DNA from 3 places in the Stenotrophomonas sp. STEN087 genome. Region 3 is predicted to be linked to each of the others. Evidence: predicted binding sites of a transcription regulator. Region 3 holds the regulator's gene; each other region holds the start of a gene.
The links. The regulator HrcA, encoded in region 3, represses chaperone genes, less so after heat shock. The targets are predictions, from matches to a motif close to TTNGCACTCNNNNNNNNNGAGTGCNAA.
Positions count from the first base shown of each region.

Region 1: the regulator HrcA is predicted to act here: its motif matches at 1,277-1,303, upstream of ACVOK1_RS09610 (co-chaperone GroES).
Region 2: the regulator HrcA is predicted to act here: its motif matches at 1,298-1,324, upstream of rpoH (RNA polymerase sigma factor RpoH).

Region 1 is NZ_JBRRCR010000027.1:45,743-48,007, reverse strand. It holds gene ACVOK1_RS09615 (endonuclease) at 1-1,027, opposite strand, end outside; gene ACVOK1_RS09610 (co-chaperone GroES) at 1,350-1,637, shown strand; gene groL (chaperonin GroEL) at 1,719-2,265, shown strand, end outside.
Region 2 is NZ_JBRRCR010000015.1:36,687-38,951, forward strand. It holds gene ACVOK1_RS06205 (helix-turn-helix domain-containing protein) at 1-158, opposite strand, end outside; gene rpoH (RNA polymerase sigma factor RpoH) at 412-1,287, opposite strand; gene ACVOK1_RS06215 (TonB-dependent receptor) at 1,573-2,265, opposite strand, start outside.
Region 3 is NZ_JBRRCR010000026.1:6,313-8,577, reverse strand. It holds gene recN (DNA repair protein RecN) at 1-593, opposite strand, end outside; gene hrcA (heat-inducible transcriptional repressor HrcA) at 708-1,772, shown strand; gene grpE (nucleotide exchange factor GrpE) at 1,836-2,265, shown strand, end outside.

The DNA of each region.
Region 1 (2,265 bases), on a different contig from region 3:
CGTGCAGCGAGCAGCGCAGCTGGCTCGGGCTGGAGGTGTTCACCTTGGAGTAGTAGCCCGCCGGGGTACCTGGGTTGCCGGGATTGCCGGGGTCCGGATTGCCCGGGTCCGGGTTGCCGGTGGTGCTGGCCACGGTGAAGGCGATGCGGCTGTCAGCGGCCGGGCGTGCGCCCTGGCTGTCGGTGATGCGCGAGGCGCGGATGTCGAAGCGGCAGGCCTCACCGGCCACCAGGGCGGTGTTGGTCGACAGCTTCACGGTCTTGCCGCTGGCCGGCCAGGTCAGCGGCACGCTGCCGGAGGTGCCGCAGCTGAGGGCGAAGGCGCCGCTGGCCAGGTTCACCGTCTCGCTGAACACCACTTCCAGATCGGCCGCGGCCGGGAAGGTGCTGCTGCCCTGCGCCGGAGTGGTGGTGGTCACCGACGGCGGGGTGTTCGGGCCGCCCGGGGTGCCGCCACCGCCGTTGAAGGTCTGGTTGTTGTTGCAGCGGCCGAAGGTCTCACCGGCCGACTCGGCCCAGGTGAAGTGGGCGTACTGGCTGCCGCTGCCGGTCAGCTGCAGCGAGGTGCCCGGGGCGGTGCTGTTGGTTTCGGCAACCGGAATGTTCTGGCTGGTCATGCCGGCGGCGGGGCCACCGGAGGCGGTGATGGCGCCCTCGTAGCTGAGGAACTGGACCACCTTGCCGCTGGCGTCGACCAGGGCGATGCCGTCGTTGGGGCCGTTCTGCAGGCCGTTGGTCGGGTAGGTGACCACGGCGATCGTCGCGCTGCCGCAGCCGGCGGCGCTGCCAGCCGGGACCAGCTTGTTGTCGTAGACCACGGCGGCCGAGGCGTTGGCGCCGTTGTACAGGTACAGGCGGTAGCCGGACAGGTCCTCGCCGGCGGTGGCGACCACTTCGATGGCTTCGCCGACGTCACCGGCCGGGGTGCTGTCGTCGTAGTGCAGTTCGTTGATGAAGACCTCGGCCTGGGCCGGCGCGGCGACCAGCGCCAGCAGGCAGGCGGCGGCGAGCGGGGACAGCAATCGCATCGACTACTCCTTGTGATTGGGAATGCCGGGCGAGCCTAAGGCCGAACGCGTGACACTTTGTCGTAACTGAACGCCAGATATCTGGCACTGAGACGCAGTTCACCAAAATTGCCGAAACCCGTCGGTGCGCGCATCTGTTCGCCGCCGCAGCGCACCGTCGAAATTTTTTCTGCGGCGGGGCTTGAAAGGCCCGGGCACAGCTCCATCTCTGTCCTGCTCCCGACCTGTCGGGTTTTTTCGCGAGCAATGCTGGCAGTCACCTGGGGTGAGTGCTAACATCGCCAGACTTTTTTAGACCAATCAATAACTTAAGAGGTCTCACATGAGCATCAAGCCGCTGCACGACCGCGTTGTGGTCAAGCCGATCGAAGCCGACGAAATCTCCGCCGGTGGCATCGTCATTCCGGATTCGGCCAAGGAAAAGTCGACCAAGGGTGAAGTCGTCGCCGTCGGCCCGGGCAAGGCCCTGGACAACGGCACCTTGCGCGCTCCGTCGCTGAAGGTCGGCGACAAGGTCATCTACGGCCAGTACGCCGGCAGCTCGTACAAGAGCGAAGGCGTCGAGTACAAGGTCCTGCGCGAAGACGACGTGCTCGCCATCATCGGCTGAGCCTCGGCGCGACCTGCTTTCCTGTAAGACATCCCTTTTCGTCGCCGGGCCCGGCCCGGCGCAAACATCGAGGTAATCGCAATGGCTGCCAAGGATATTCGTTTCGGTGAAGACGCCCGTTCGCGCATGGTGCGCGGCGTCAACGTTCTCGCCAATGCCGTCAAGGCCACCCTGGGCCCGAAGGGCCGCAACGTCGTGCTGGAAAAGAGCTTCGGCGCTCCGACCATCACCAAGGACGGCGTCTCCGTCGCCAAGGAAATCGAACTGGCTGACAAGTTCGAGAACATGGGCGCGCAGATGGTGAAGGAAGTTGCTTCCCGCACCAACGACGACGCTGGCGACGGCACCACCACCGCCACCGTGCTGGCCCAGGCCCTGATCCGCGAAGGCGCCAAGGCTGTGGCCGCCGGCATGAACCCGATGGACCTGAAGCGTGGTATCGACAAGGCCGTCGTGGCCGCCGTTGCCGAGCTGAAGAACATCTCCAAGCCGACCGCCGACGACAAGGCGATCGCCCAGGTCGGTACCATCTCGGCCAACTCGGACGAGTCGATCGGCCAGATCATCGCTGACGCGATGAAGGAAGTCGGCAAGGAAGGCGTGATCACCGTTGAAGAAGGCTCGGGCC
Region 2 (2,265 bases), on a different contig from region 3:
GCACTGCTGTACTCGGGTACGGTTTCAAGGCAGAGGGCCTCATACGTACTCATCCTGCGCTTGTCGATGACGCCATGCGCGTGCAGGCTCACAGCAGCATCGTGCACCGCCAGCAAGAGGGGGCTTTTCGCACGCATTCTCTCCGGGACATTGTTCACTGCCTGCCTCCTGCGCTGTTTCGCATATCCCATCAGAACCAGTTCGTCAGTTCGATAGCCGATCGCGTCACGGCACGGTCGCAGAGCAGCCACGCGTGGCGTGGCTCTACTGGATGCCGTATCGCCACGTCTGGTGTGAGTCCACGGATGCCGTACCGCCGGGGTAGATCCACGCCATGCGTGGATGCGCGCGCCCCACAAACAAAAAAGGCCCGGCATTGCCGGGCCCTTCTTCATTCCAACGCCTTCCCGCTTACGCGGTGAACAGCGCCTTCATCTTCTTCAGCGCGTTCGCCTCGATCTGACGGATGCGCTCGGCGGACACGCCGTACTCATCGGCCAGTTCCTGCAGCGTCACCTTGCTGTCGGCATCCAGCCAGCGGCGGCGGATGATGTCGCGCGAGCGGGCATCCAGCTCGGCCAGGCCTTCGCGCAGCAGCTGCATCTGGTTGTCTTCGTTGTCCTCGCGCTCGTAGGCCATCGACGGATCTTCGTCGTTGGACACCAGGAACGCAGCCGGCGACGGCGGCGCATGATCGTTGTCTTCGTCGGTCGGCGCATCGAAACCGATATCGCGGCCGGACAGGCGCGATTCCATTTCCATGACCTCGCGCTCGGACACGTTCAGGTCCTTGGCGACGGCGCTGACTTCGGCCGCGTTCATCCAGCCCAGGCGCGTCTTCGACTTGCGCAGGTTGAAGAACAGCTTGCGCTGCGCCTTGGTCGTGGCGACCTTGACGATGCGCCAGTTCTTGAGGATGAACTCGTGCATTTCGGCACGGATCCAATGCACGGCGAAGGACACCAGGCGCACGCCCATGTCGGGGTCGAAGCGCTTGACCGCCTTCATCAGGCCGATGTTGCCTTCCTGGATCAGGTCGCCCAGCGCAAGGCCGTAGCCGTTGTAACCGCGGGCCACGTGCACCACGAAGCGCAGGTGCGAATGCACCAGCTCACGTGCGGCGTCCAGATCGTCACCGTCGCGGAAACGACGGGCCAGGTCCTGTTCGTCATCGACCGACAGCACCGGAATCTGGTGCACGGCACCGATGTAGGCGTCCAGCGAACCGAGCGCACTGGGAATCGGGAGATTGTTTGCCACAAGGGCAGTAGAGGTGTTCTGGCTCATAGGGCTCATCTTAGCAGTCCGGCTTTTGGACTGCTAAAGCGGGAGGAAGTTCCAGTGTTCCGTGAACAGAACACTGGGCGATTCAACATCCCTACCCTATCGCGAATTGATGACAATGGCGAGCAGGCTCGACCATGGTCGAATACGTTCAAAATCAACCACTTGAAGCGAATCAGGTGCATGAATGGTCGTTTTGGGCCGCAAAATCCCACGGCGCCACCCCATTCAGCCCGGCGATGTTGCCGGTCGTTCAGCCCAGGGCCGCAGGACCGCCCTCGGGCGGCCTCAATAATACCCGGCCATGTTCAGGAAGAAGCCCTTCTGGTCGTACTTCAGCTCGGTCATGTCGTCGCTGAACTCGGTGAAGTTGTAACCCACGCCGACCTTGAAGTGCTCGCCCACCCGCCGGTCCACGCCCAGCAGCCAGCCCTTGCGGACGCCGCCATCGCGCACCTTCAGCCAGCGGTGCTCGGCCAGCCCTTCCCACTCCGCGAAAAGGCGGTAGCGCAGCTGCAGGGCGGCGAAGTCAGCGCGGCTGTCCAGCCAGGCGCCCTCGCCGCGGCCGGTGCGGTAGTCGCCCCAGCGCGAAGCCAGCTTGGCGGCCATTTCCCAGCGCTCGCCGATCTGGCGGATGCCCTCCAGCGACAGCACCTGCGAGCGCTGGTCGTACAGGTTGCCGCCTTCCTGGCCCAGCGAGGCCACGTCATAGAGATAGGTGAACTTGCCGAAGCCGGCCCAGCGCGTGTTGTCGTGCGGGCGCCAGGCGAAGCCGACATTGGTTTCCACCAGCTTGGCATCGGCCACCGGGTTGATCCGGTCCTGGGTGTCGGCGTAGTTCGCGCGCAGGGCGAAGCGCCAGTCTTCGTTGAGCTTGTACAGCAGGCGGTTGGTGGTCACCCACTGCTCGCGCTGCTCGGCGCCGCTGTCACGGCGGTATTCCAGCTTGCTGCTCCACTGCGCCACCGCATCGGTGCGGCC
Region 3 (2,265 bases):
CGGTCCAGCTCGCGCAGCTGGTGCTCAAGGAAGCCGATGCGGTCGGAAACGTCGCCCTGTTGCGACAGGGCCAGCGACTCGTCGACCAGGGTCTGCCAGGCCGCAGCGGCGCGGCGCACCTGGCGGCGCTCGTCCTCGTTGCGGGCATAGGCATCGAGCAGGGCCAGCTGCGACGGGCGTGTCAGCAGGGCCTGCTGCTCGTGCTGGCCATGGATTTCCACCAGTCGCCCGGCCAGATCGGCCAGCTGCGCCAGGGTCACCGGGCGGCCGTTGATCCACGAGCGCGAGCCGCCATCGGCGCGGATCACCCGACGCAGCTGGCACTGGTCCTCGTCGTCCAGCTCGTTGTCGGCCAGCCACTGGCGCGCGGCCTGCAGCTGGTCCAGGGCGAACTCGGCCGAGAGCTCGGCACGGGCGGCGCCATGGCGGACCACGCCGCTGTCGGCGCGCAGGCCGGACAGGAAGCCGAGCGCGTCGACCATAAGCGACTTGCCGGCGCCGGTCTCGCCGGAAACGACGGTCATGCCCGGCCCGAACTCCAGTTCGGTGGCGCGGACGACGGCGAAATCCTTGATCGAAAGATGTCTGAGCATGGGTACAGGGGTGTCTGAGCCGCGCAACGCTAGCACGCGCGGCGGGGTGGTCCAATGACTTGCCAAGGCGACGCACCGCCATTATCTAGTGTCCGTGTCTCACAGGTTGATTCCATGCACGGTTCCGCTGACCAGCTTGCCCCGCGTGCGCGCCATCTGCTGCGCACGCTGATCGCGCGTTACATCCAGGACGGTGAGCCGGTGGGCTCGCAGACGCTGGCGCGCGTGGCGGGCCTGGAGGTCAGCCCGGCCACCATCCGCAACATCCTGGGCGACCTGGAGGACCTGGGCCTGCTGGCCTCGCCACATACCTCGGCCGGGCGCATCCCGACCGCGCATGGCTACCGGGTGTTCGTCGACAGCCTGCTGCAGATGCAGCCGCCGGGCGAGGGCGAGCTGGCCCGCCTGCGCCATGAGCTGGCCGGTGGCGGCAGCACCCAGGCCCTGCTCGGCAGTGCCTCGGAGCTGCTGTCGGCGATGAGCCACTTCGTCGGCGTGGTCAGCGCGCCGCGGCGCGAGCAGTTCGCCTTCCGCCAGATCGATTTCGTGGCACTGGACGGGCGCCGGGTGCTGGCGATCCTGGTGTTTGCCGACAACGAGGTACAGAACCGGGTCATCGAGACCCGCAAGGGCTTCGAGCCGGGCCAGCTGGAACAGGTGGCCAACTACCTCAATGCGCATTTCGCCGGCCTGCCGCTGGCCGAGATCCGCACCCGCCTGCTGCTGGAGCTGCGCGACGCCCGTTCCGAGCTGGAGCAGCTGCTGGCGCACAGCATCGAGCTGGCCGAGCAGGCCCTGCAGCCGCCGGCCGACGACATGCTGGTGGCCGGGCAGACCCGGTTGATGGGGGTGCAGGACCTGTCCGACCTGGAGCGCCTGCGCGAGCTGTTCGAGCTGTTCTCCAGCAAGCGCGAGATCCTGCAGCTGCTGGAGCGGACCATCCAGGCCCCGGGCGTGCGCATCTTCATCGGCGAAGAGACCGGGATGATGCCGCTGCAGGGAGTCTCGCTGGTCACCGCGCCCTATACCGCCAACGGCCAGGTGCTGGGCGTGCTGGGGGTGATCGGGCCCAAGCGGATGGCCTACGACCGGGTGATTCCGCTGGTCCAGGCCACCGCGGACGTGCTCGGGGCGGCCTTTTCGCCCCCGGGACGCGGTCCGGGGCCGGCTGACGCTTGAAACGCAGCATCCCGCCCACACTAGGGTGGGTGGAGGCGGAGAGTGACCGCCAGGGACCCAGACATGAACCAAGAACATCCAGATATCGAATCCCAGCAGAGCGCCGCCGATGCGGCCGCTGCCGCAGGCACCCATGACGAACTGGAGCGCCTGCGCGCCGAGGTCGAGCAGGTCAAGGCCGATGCGCTGCGTGAGCGCGCCGACCTGGAGAACCAGCGCAAGCGCGTGGCCCGTGACATCGAACAGGCCCGCAAGTTCGCCAACGAGAAGCTGCTGGGCGAGCTGCTGCCGGTGTTTGACAGCCTGGATGCCGGCCTGAAGGCCGCCGGCGACGACGCCAACCCGCTGCGCGAGGGGCTGGAAATGACCTACAAGCAGCTGCTGAAGGTCGCCGCCGACAACGGCCTGGTCCTGCTGGACCCGACCGGCCAGGCATTCAACCCGGAACACCACCAGGCCATCAGCCAGGTGCCGGCCCCCGGCGCCGCCCCAG